Regions from separate parts of the Paenibacillus sp. EKM301P genome, predicted to be linked through region 1. Evidence: riboswitches for the same ligand, from Rfam matches in the RefSeq annotation. Region 1 holds a riboswitch; each other region holds the start of a gene.
The links. A riboswitch is a leader RNA that binds a small molecule or an ion and turns the genes downstream of it on or off. The one in region 1 is predicted to bind thiamine pyrophosphate.

Region 1 (3,260 bases):
GCGATTAGCCCCGTAACCATGACTGAAAATAATGGTTTTCCGCGATTGATCCGCCGGGATATACCAGCCTTGTACGATACGGCTACCATCCTTGGCTGGGAAGCTGACATCTTCATAAGGCATGCCTTTGGCCTGCATCGGATTAGAGTACAAGGGTGCGACGGTGGGATTCGTAAGCACCCAGGCGATGTAAGCATGCAAGGCAATAAAGCAAAACAACAGAAAAAATACGACCGACAGCAGCAGAGCAATCACAACGTGCTTGAACCGCAGCATACGGGGATTAAAGAGTGGGGTGGACGGCTCCTGAACAGCGGTCTGTAGCTGAGCGTTGCGCTGGGATGTCGAAATCATGTAAGAGCCTCCTTATATAAAATTGATCTTCGAATCATAAAATTTAGGTATAATTCCACTTGAAAATAGTAGGGTATGTCCGTATAGATACCTATTATCGTATGATGGCTATTATCCAAAGTCAACGCCTGAACCGGAAAAGTAAAAATGATGCAAAGAATTGTCGATGTTTGTTCTTGTTCTGTAATATGGTTGTCACAAAAACATCGGTTTACAGTAGCCGCGACTATTCTATATAATTTATGTAACCATGTTTCATAGTGTGAAACGAATATGGATACAAGAGGAGCGGTTCACGATGGAAGACCGTAAATTAACCGTCCGCGCTGTAGAGCGTGCACTTGATATACTGCTGTGTTTTACCGCAGAATCTGATCTTGGTCTAACGGAGATTGCCTCCCAAATTGGTCTACATAAAAGCACTGTTCATCGTCTTTTGACTACGCTGGAGGATCGGGGATTTGTCGTTCGGAATGCCGAAACGGAAAAATATAGGCTTGGTTTTCGCATATGGGAGCTGTCCACGCATCTGTCCCAAAGCGATGAGCCGGCGGTGTTGTTACAGCCTGCAATGGAAGGACTGCGTGATCGCTTAGGGGAAACGGTCAGCTTGTACCTGCGGGATGGAAGCATGCGTATTCGCATACAAGCCGTGCAGAGCAATCAGGCGATCCGCAGGGTTGCGCCTGTGGGTGCGCGTATGCCGCTGGCTGTGGGAGCCTCCAGCAAGGTGCTGGCGGCCTTTATGCCACCGCAGGAGCTGGAGGTATTGCTAAGCAGTGAAGAATGGCCACCTTCGGTAGACCCGGAGGTTTATAAAGCCCAGCTGCAGGACATTCGTGAGAAGGGCTATGCGACCAGCTATGAAGAACGTGAGCCAGGAGCTGCGGCTGTGGCCGCGCCTATTGTGAACCGAAAGGGACAGGTCACGGCGGCTTTATCTGTATCCGGCCCGGTCAGTCGACTTGCGCCCGAGACGCTGCATGAGTTTGCACCGATTTTGATCGAAGCAGCCAAGGAAATGGGGCTTATGCTTCCGTGACAGTAATCAATACAAAAGGAAATCATACAAGGGTTGCCAAAGCTATAAATTTAAAGTAGTCTGATAGAGATGGCGGGATGTTTGTTATAGCCGCCAATTCATGTGAATAGAAATTATCACAGTTACTGGGGGAGCCTGTAATGCGGGCTGAGATGGAATCAGGCAAGATTCCGGACCCTTTGCACCTGATCTGGATCATACCAGCGTAGGGAAGTAATCGGCCATTGAAATGTATACGCAGCTGCTGTCTACGGCCGCGCATTGGAATATGATTATTCCACGTGCGATCGGTTTGGATAGCTGTCTCGTTTGATTAGCCGGTTCCCTAGGGAACCGGCTTTTTTGCATAGATCAGCGCCACCCTGGGAATGGTTCCGGATCGGTGTGTCATTTCAACGATACGGGAGGAATGGATCATGAAACCGACAGAAACAAAAGGAACAAAAGAAACAGGAATGAAATCAGCAGATGCAGGATTGGCGGGAATAATAGAAGTAGAGGGAGAGAAGGCCAAAGCGGAGCAAGCCAGTGGGCTAAAGCCCTTTCCGGGGAGCCGTAAGGTGTATATTCAAGGTTCTCGGCCGGATATTGCTGTGCCTGAGCGTGAAATCGCGCTACAACCCACACATACGCCGCAGGGCACCGAGCATCATGAGCCACTGCGTGTGTATGATACCAGCGGTCCGATGACGGACGAAGCCTACCAGGTCGATATCCGTCAGGGATTGCCACCATTACGGCGAGCTTGGGCACTGGAACGGGGGGATGTGGAGGCTTATGAGGGCCGCGCCGTCAAGCCGGAGGATAATGGACTGAAACCCGGCTCCAAACGGGAGACAGTGGAATTTCCCGGCGTGACCAACCGTCCGCTACGGGCTTCGCAAGGGCGTACTGTGACGCAAATGCACTATGCGCGGCAAGGGATCATTACGCCTGAAATGGAATTTGCGGCGATCCGCGAAGGTGTAGAGCCCGAGTTTGTACGACAGGAGCTGGCGGCTGGACGAGCTATTTTACCTTCAAATATCAATCACCCGGAAAGCGAGCCCATGGTCATTGGACGCCATTTTCACGTAAAGATCAATGCGAACATTGGGAATTCCGCAGTTACGTCCTCCATCGAGGAAGAAGTGGAGAAGATGACCTGGGCTGTGCGCTGGGGCTCAGACACCGTCATGGACCTGTCTACAGGCCGGAATATTCATACAACGCGCGAATGGATCATCAGGAATTCTCCCGTACCGATTGGAACGGTGCCGCTATATCAGGCACTGGAAAAGGTGAACGGCGAAGCTGAGAAGCTGACGTGGGAGCTGTATCGAGACACGCTGATTGAGCAGGCGGAGCAGGGAGTGGACTATTTTACAATCCATGCGGGTGTATTGCTGCGATATATACCGATGACGGCGAATAGAATGACGGGAATTGTATCCCGGGGCGGGTCGATCATGGCAGCCTGGTGCCTTGCACACCATCAGGAGAATTTTTTGTATACGCATTTTGAAGAAATCTGTGAAATTATGAAAGCCTACGATGTGGCCTTTTCTCTCGGGGATGGTCTGCGTCCAGGGAGTATCTATGATGCGAATGATGAAGCACAATTTGCAGAGCTGGAGACGTTGGGCGAGCTCACGCAAATTGCATGGAAGCATGATGTCCAGGTCATGATTGAAGGGCCAGGACATGTCCCTATGCACAAAATCAAGGAGAATGTGGATTTACAAATGGAGATTTGTAAGGAAGCCCCCTTTTATACTTTAGGGCCGCTGACGACGGATATCGCACCAGGATATGATCATATTACCTCAGCTATCGGGGCAGCCATGATCGGTTGGTTCGGGACGTCCATGCTGTGCTACGTTAC
Region 2 (3,260 bases), on a different contig from region 1:
TTTGAGTGAAATGCTGCCCGTAGTCTACACACCGACTGTAGGAACCGCCATTCAAGAATACAGCCATGAGTACAACCGTCCCGGGGGCGTATATTTATCAATAGATCATCCGAACGGTATCGGACAGGCGTTCTATAATTCCGGATTGCGTAGTGAGGATGTTGACCTTATCGTCGTGACGGATTCAGAAAGTATTTTGGGAATTGGTGACTGGGGTGTCGGGGGAATTAACATTGCTATTGGCAAACTTGCTGTATATACAGCTGCGGCAGGTATTCATCCCGGGCGGGTGCTGCCCATTGTACTGGATGTCGGCACGAATAACGAGAAGCTGCTGAATGATCCGCTATACATCGGAAACCGCCATAAACGAGTTCGCGGAGAAGCCTATCATCAATTTATTGATACCTTTATCAGCAAAACGTTAACACAATTCCCGAAAGCGCTTTTGCATTGGGAGGATGTGGGCAGCGTGAACGCACGCCACATTATAGGGAAATACGGTCAAAACATTCTCACCTTCAATGATGACATCCAGGGCACAGGAGCAGTCACATTAGCTGCGATTGTTTCGGCGGTAGGTGTCACCAAAATTCCGCTACGTGAACAAAAAATACTTGTCTTTGGTCCAGGGGCAGCAGGAATCGGTAACGCCGACCAAATACGGAGCGCTATGATCGAGGACGGGCTTCCTGCAGAAGATTCTTTCAGGTCGTTTTGGGCCTTTGATTATCGCGGGCTATTAACGGACGATATGGAAGATGTACTCGATTATCAGAAACCATATGTGCGTAAAAAGGAAGAAATCAGCTCATGGGCCCGATCGGAAGACGGCAAAATACCGTTGTTGGAGGTCATCCGTCAGGTAAAACCTACAATCTTAATTGGGACTTCCGGTGTAGCGGGTGCCTTTTCTGAAGAGATTATCAAGGAAATGGCAAAGCATGTGGAACGCCCGATCATTATGCCCATGTCCAATCCTACCAATCTGGCTGAAGCGGTACCCGAGGATTTGATACGATGGACTGATGGCAAAGCATTGATTGCTACGGGAAGTCCCTTTGAGCCCGTCACCTATAACGGTACGAAATTTGAAATTGGTCAGGCGAACAATGCCTTTGTTTTCCCGGGACTGGGTCTAGGCGCAATTGTGGTCAAGGCCAAACGAATCACTCCTTCCATGTTTACCGCAGCAGCTGATGCCGTTGCCAACGCCGTAGATTCGAATGAACTTGGCGGCGCACTGCTGCCCCATATTCGAAAATTACGTGATGTTTCGTTTGCGGTTGCGGTTGCGGTAGCAAAGGCCGCAATTCAGGATCAGGTAGCTCAGGCACACCTTCCAAATATTGAGCAAGCCATTCGGGATGCAATGTGGAAACCGGAATATGTGAGGGTCAAAGCCGTGGAAAGTGTAATCCAACACCCTCACTAATCCTTCACTAGGCATAAGCAGTTTGACATAACATAGGAACGAATGTACAGTATTAGTCAAAAGAATAGGAAAGTCCACTAGGGGAGCCATTATGGCTGAGACAAGAATGAATCTTGGACCCTTTGAACCTGATCTAGTTCGTACTAGCGTAGGAAAGTGGAGCCTTCTATATAGGGTTTCAGGCGTTTTTGCGCATTGAACCTATGTTGAAGCCGCTCCAGTTTTCGGGGCGGCTTTTTGGCATTGTTCCGAGAATTGTATCTTACGGGACTTCTTATTCTCCATTTTTGTTGGAGGTGGGGAAATGAGTTTTTCGCAAGAGCTCCGTCAGCAGGCGGATGGCATTTTTCAAGCCATTTATGAGCATCCCTTTGTGAGAGGTATTGCTGAAGGAAATTTAACAAGGGAACAGCTGATTCACTATGTAAAACAAGACTTTGAATATTTGAACGCCTACATGCGGATTTACGGCATCGCAATCTCCAAAAGCACGAGCCGGGAGGATATGGCTGTATTTAACGAACAGATCTCTTTTATTCTCAACAGCGAGGTTCATCCGCATCAAAATTTTTGTGCTATCGCAGGTGTCACCTATGAAGAGATGCAGGGATATCCACTCGCTCCGTCCGCTCATCATTATATCCGCCATATGCTGACCGTCGCACATGAGGGTAGTCTTGGGGAAATCATGGCCGTGCTGCTACCATGTCCATGGACATATCTTGAAATTGGACGCAGGCTAATGGATGAGGTAAGACCAGACGAGTCTCATCCGTTCTATGAGTGGATTTGCTTCTATGGCAACCAAATTGAAGATGTAACCTTCAAATATCGAGAGCGTGTGGATGCTTGGGCGAAAGTCGCCACGGCTGCCGAGCGAGAGCGGATGATTGAGCATTTTATGCTAAGCTGCCAGCTGGAATATATGTTCTGGGATATGGCTTATAAGCAGGAACAATGGCCCGTCCAGATGCGCGCTACGGTCTTGGAATAATCAGTATAGATGAGAGAGGATAAACATGATGAATATATGGGAACAAAGTTATTCGGCGCTCCTGACAAAGGTACAAAACAGCAACCCCCTCGTTCATAATATAACCAATGTGGTGGTCACCAACTTTACAGCCAACGGCCTATATGCACTAGGGGCTTCCCCGGTGATGGCTTATGCACCCGAGGAAGTAGCAGATATGGCCAAAATAGCGGGCGCCGTCGTGTTAAATATCGGTACGCTAAACCGTGAGCTGGTGGATGCCATGATCCTTGCTGGACAATCGGCGAATGCTCACGGTGTTCCAGTTCTGTTAGATCCGGTCGGTGCAGGAGCGACTAGCTTTAGAACCGAGTCAGCACTGCGAATCCTAAACGAGGTTAACATCTCACTAGTACGAGGCAATGCAGCCGAAGTCGCTCATCTGATCGGAGAAGCCCGAGAAATTAAAGGGGTAGATGCAGGCGACAGTGCTGACAGCAGTAATGTCGATCTGGCAGTTCGGGCTGCGCAAACGCTCCATACCATGGTTGTCATCACTGGAAAAGAGGACGTCATCACCGATGGGGTTGAAGTACGATTGATTAGTGGCGGAGACGCGCTGCTTACGAAGGTAACCGGAACAGGCTGCCTGCTGACCTCTGTGTTGGGTGCCTTTGCAGCAGTTGAACCCAACCTGCTGCTCGCAGGCACAGCAGGTTTGGCATTTTACGGTGCAGCAGCTTCTCGAGCCGCAGCGCATACCGCAAAGCTGGGGCCGGGCAGCTTCCAGATTGCCTTTCTCGACGAGCTTGCCAAACTACATACTGGTTCGCTAGAGGGGCAAGTCACGAT
Region 3 (3,260 bases), on a different contig from region 1:
AACAGCATGCTGTTTCTTGTTTCACTACGCGCTTGTTGGATCAAGCTTGCTGTCCTAATCAAGCCATATTCGTTGGTTTCTTTGTCCGAATAATAATCATAATTCATGAGCGCTCCATGAATATCCGTTGTCTCCATGATCCGCAAATTCACCGTAGCGCTATCGCGAGAATTGCTAGCTGCCCAGGATGGAGCGGCTGAAAACACCAGTAGGCTACAAGCTACAACTGCTGCTGTAAACCCTTTAAACCAATTTTTACGAAATAACAAAATATACCCCTCCTCATTAAGGTGTATGCCTCATATACATACTTTTGCACATATATGTAAGCTTTGAACCCACCATTCCTATTTTAATCCAACGCCAGACAAAAGAGTAGTCATTTGCTTAAAATATTTATGAAAAAATAATTATTTTGCGTATAAAAAAAGCCAATAAATCTCCTGAAAAAGTTGGAAATTTACTGGCTTGTTCGTTTATATTGTTTCTATTTCGTCCACACCTGGCGCTCCGTTTGTTGACCCACGTACTCAATACGAGTCGGATTGACGTCTAAGATGACATAATCGGGATCATCTGGTCCGGAAAACCATTTTTTCAGAGAATCATTCCACACTTGTTTGCGTAACCCCTCATCAGCTGTAATCTGGACGGTAGCCTCCACTTCCAAGACTTCCTTCGTGCCACCCACTTCATAGCCCAGCAACAGATAAGCATTCGGATTGTCCTTTAGCTCATCCACTTTATGTGTTTTGCGATCCGTCGCCAGATGAATGTTCATTCCATCGTTAAAAAGGGCCATATAGCGTACTTTCGGTTTTCCGCCCTCAACCGTACCTAACGAGCAAAATTTGTTGTTATCCAAAGCCTTCACAATGGCTTGTTCCAGCTGACTGCGATCCAGTGTCTCCGTTTTACCCACAGTACAACAACTCCTTTTTACGAATTAGAATTCTATAGGGCTATGCCACTTGGCACCAGCTCTCCTAAACATACAGTGTAGCTGTTCTGAAAATAACATGACCGAAACAGATCTGAATGATTCATGTCCATTTTCAGATCAAAGCTCACAGTAAAAGTGTACCCTGTCGTTCGACAAATGAACCGTGAGCGCTCCCTCAAGGCTGGACAGACCTGCTTTCAAGGCATATAATCGTCGTAGTAAACCCGAATAAACGAACCCATTAAACCATACAATGCCAGGGGTGCTGGAATCGGCCGGCTGAGAGTGTGTCCCAAGACACTGACCCTTACAACCTGATCTGGGTAATGCCAGCGTAGGAATGCTTAAGCAAGATGTGCCTTTTATTAAAACAGGACATCCCTTACTTTGGTATATACAAGCGCAAGCGTCCCGGAATCTCGGGACGCTTTTTTTGTTGAAGATAAAGTTGTTGGAAAGATTGCTTCCGGCAGATGTGATTTTTGTGAAAATGGGGAATATAAACTGTCTGATTGGACGGATAACGGGTAATTAAAAAGGAGAGAACACAACGATGAAGCGCATGAAAATGTTAAGCCTGGGTCTGATCAGTCTGTGGCTCATGGCTATGACTCTGACCGCTTGCGGCGGCAATCCCCCTACATCTCAAAAGGAGGTTCCTGCTGCCGACACTTCAACGTCTACCTCGGCAAAGGGGCTCAAAGATGTTAAAGTCGTGCTCGACTGGACACCCAATACGAATCACACGGGACTCTATGTCGCCAAGGACAAAGGATTTTACGAAAAAGCAGGCTTGAATGTCCAAATTGTTCAACCAGGTTCAGGCGGAGCCGACCAAATGGTTGCTTCGAATGCTGCACCTTTTGGTATCAGCTATCAAGAAGGCGTCACTCAGGCTCGTATCCAAGGCGTACCGCTCGTATCCATCGCTGCGGTGATTCAGCATAACACCTCTGGCTTCGCAGCTCCGGTAGACCGCGGAATTAAAAGCCCGAAAGATTTCGAGGGTAAAAGCTACGGCGGCTGGGGTTCTCCTGTAGAAGAAGCGGTCATGAAATCCATCATGGATTCAGACCAAGGTGATGTGAGCAAAGTGAAAATCGTCAATATGGGCAATGCAGACTATTTTACAGCCGTGAAGCGGGATATTGACTTTGCCTGGATTTTCTACGCATGGACCGGGATTGAGGCCGAGCTTCGAGGCGAGCCCTTGGATATGCTGTATGTAAAAGATTATTCCAAAAGTCTCGATTACTATACACCTGTAATTGTGAGCAATGAACAGACGATAAAAAACGATCCTGACCTAGTCAAAGCGTTCATGGACGCTACTGCACAAGGCTATGAATACACTATCGCCCATCCAGAAGAAGCGGCGAATATCTTAACTAAAGCTGTGCCAGAGCTGGACAAAAAACTGGTACTTGCTAGCCAAAAATGGCTAAGCCCGCGTTATCAGGACGATGCCACGCAATGGGGTTTACAAAAAGCAGAGGTATGGCAAAACTACTCGGATTGGATGTATGAACGCAAGCTGCTCAGCAAACCTTTGGAAGTCGATAAGGCCTTCACAAACGACTTCTTGCCCAAGCGTTGATCATTTTGTTAAAACGCTAAATAAGACTGGACTAGAGAAGTGAACGAAGCGCCACTACGCGGACGGATGATGCTTCCCATCGCCACCGCCCCCGGATTTCTCGAATAAAGCCCTCAGCAGGGTAGAAATCCGGGGACAAAAGCGACCGTTTTGCTTGTACAGCACCATTCCGTCCAATTCGTTCTCGTTCCACTTGGTTTATTTCTCTAGTCTCATAGTATCTAAGCGCAAAAACAGGTGCGCTTATGTAGAAAATACCGTACAAAATACTGTACAACCTAGCTTTAAAACTAAGTTGCTTTTAAGGCGGTTGGTAGCGGAGCGGTTCATTTGAATCTGAAGAAGCGAAGCGGTCTCCCCACCTTAAACCACCATATCTTTTTTACTAACACTCCAATAAAGGACAGGTGAAATTCACATGGCTAATACACTGCTCAGCATTCAAGTAATCCCTAAAACACCTAATAACGAAGACTCTTACCCCTATGTAGACAAGGCGATTGAGGTCATCCAGCGTTCCGGTGTCAAACATCAGGTGAATCCATTGGATACGACCATGGAGGGCGAGCTCGACGAGTTGCTGAAAGTGGTTAAAGAAATGCACGAGGCTTTGACGGAAGCTGGAAGTCCCAGCGTCATTTCACAGATCAAAATTGCACATAACCCACAGGGTATCAGCATGAACAAGCTGACCGAGAAGTATCGCCCATGAATCCGAAA

Region 2: linked by a shared signal. The riboswitch ahead of tenA (thiaminase II) and the one ahead of thiC (phosphomethylpyrimidine synthase ThiC) in region 1 are both predicted to bind thiamine pyrophosphate.
Region 3: linked by a shared signal. The riboswitch ahead of HFD99_RS21960 (ABC transporter substrate-binding protein) and the one ahead of thiC (phosphomethylpyrimidine synthase ThiC) in region 1 are both predicted to bind thiamine pyrophosphate.

What each region holds. Positions count from the first base shown of each region.
Region 1 is NZ_JAALFM010000019.1:14,602-17,861, forward strand. It holds gene HFD99_RS23610 (alpha/beta hydrolase) at 1-354, opposite strand, end outside; gene HFD99_RS23615 (IclR family transcriptional regulator) at 653-1,396, shown strand; TPP riboswitch at 1,514-1,625, shown strand; gene thiC (phosphomethylpyrimidine synthase ThiC) at 1,813-3,260, shown strand, end outside.
Region 2 is NZ_JAALFM010000005.1:99,654-102,913, forward strand. It holds gene HFD99_RS14345 (NAD-dependent malic enzyme) at 1-1,435, shown strand, start outside; TPP riboswitch at 1,505-1,607, shown strand; gene tenA (thiaminase II) at 1,740-2,429, shown strand; gene thiM (hydroxyethylthiazole kinase) at 2,455-3,260, shown strand, end outside.
Region 3 is NZ_JAALFM010000014.1:34,450-37,709, forward strand. It holds gene HFD99_RS21950 (bifunctional 2',3'-cyclic-nucleotide 2'-phosphodiesterase/3'-nucleotidase) at 1-269, opposite strand, end outside; gene HFD99_RS21955 (pyridoxamine 5'-phosphate oxidase family protein) at 488-922, opposite strand; TPP riboswitch at 1,192-1,301, shown strand; gene HFD99_RS21960 (ABC transporter substrate-binding protein) at 1,497-2,540, shown strand; gene HFD99_RS21965 (MTH1187 family thiamine-binding protein) at 2,959-3,252, shown strand; gene HFD99_RS21970 (ABC transporter permease) at 3,249-3,260, shown strand, end outside.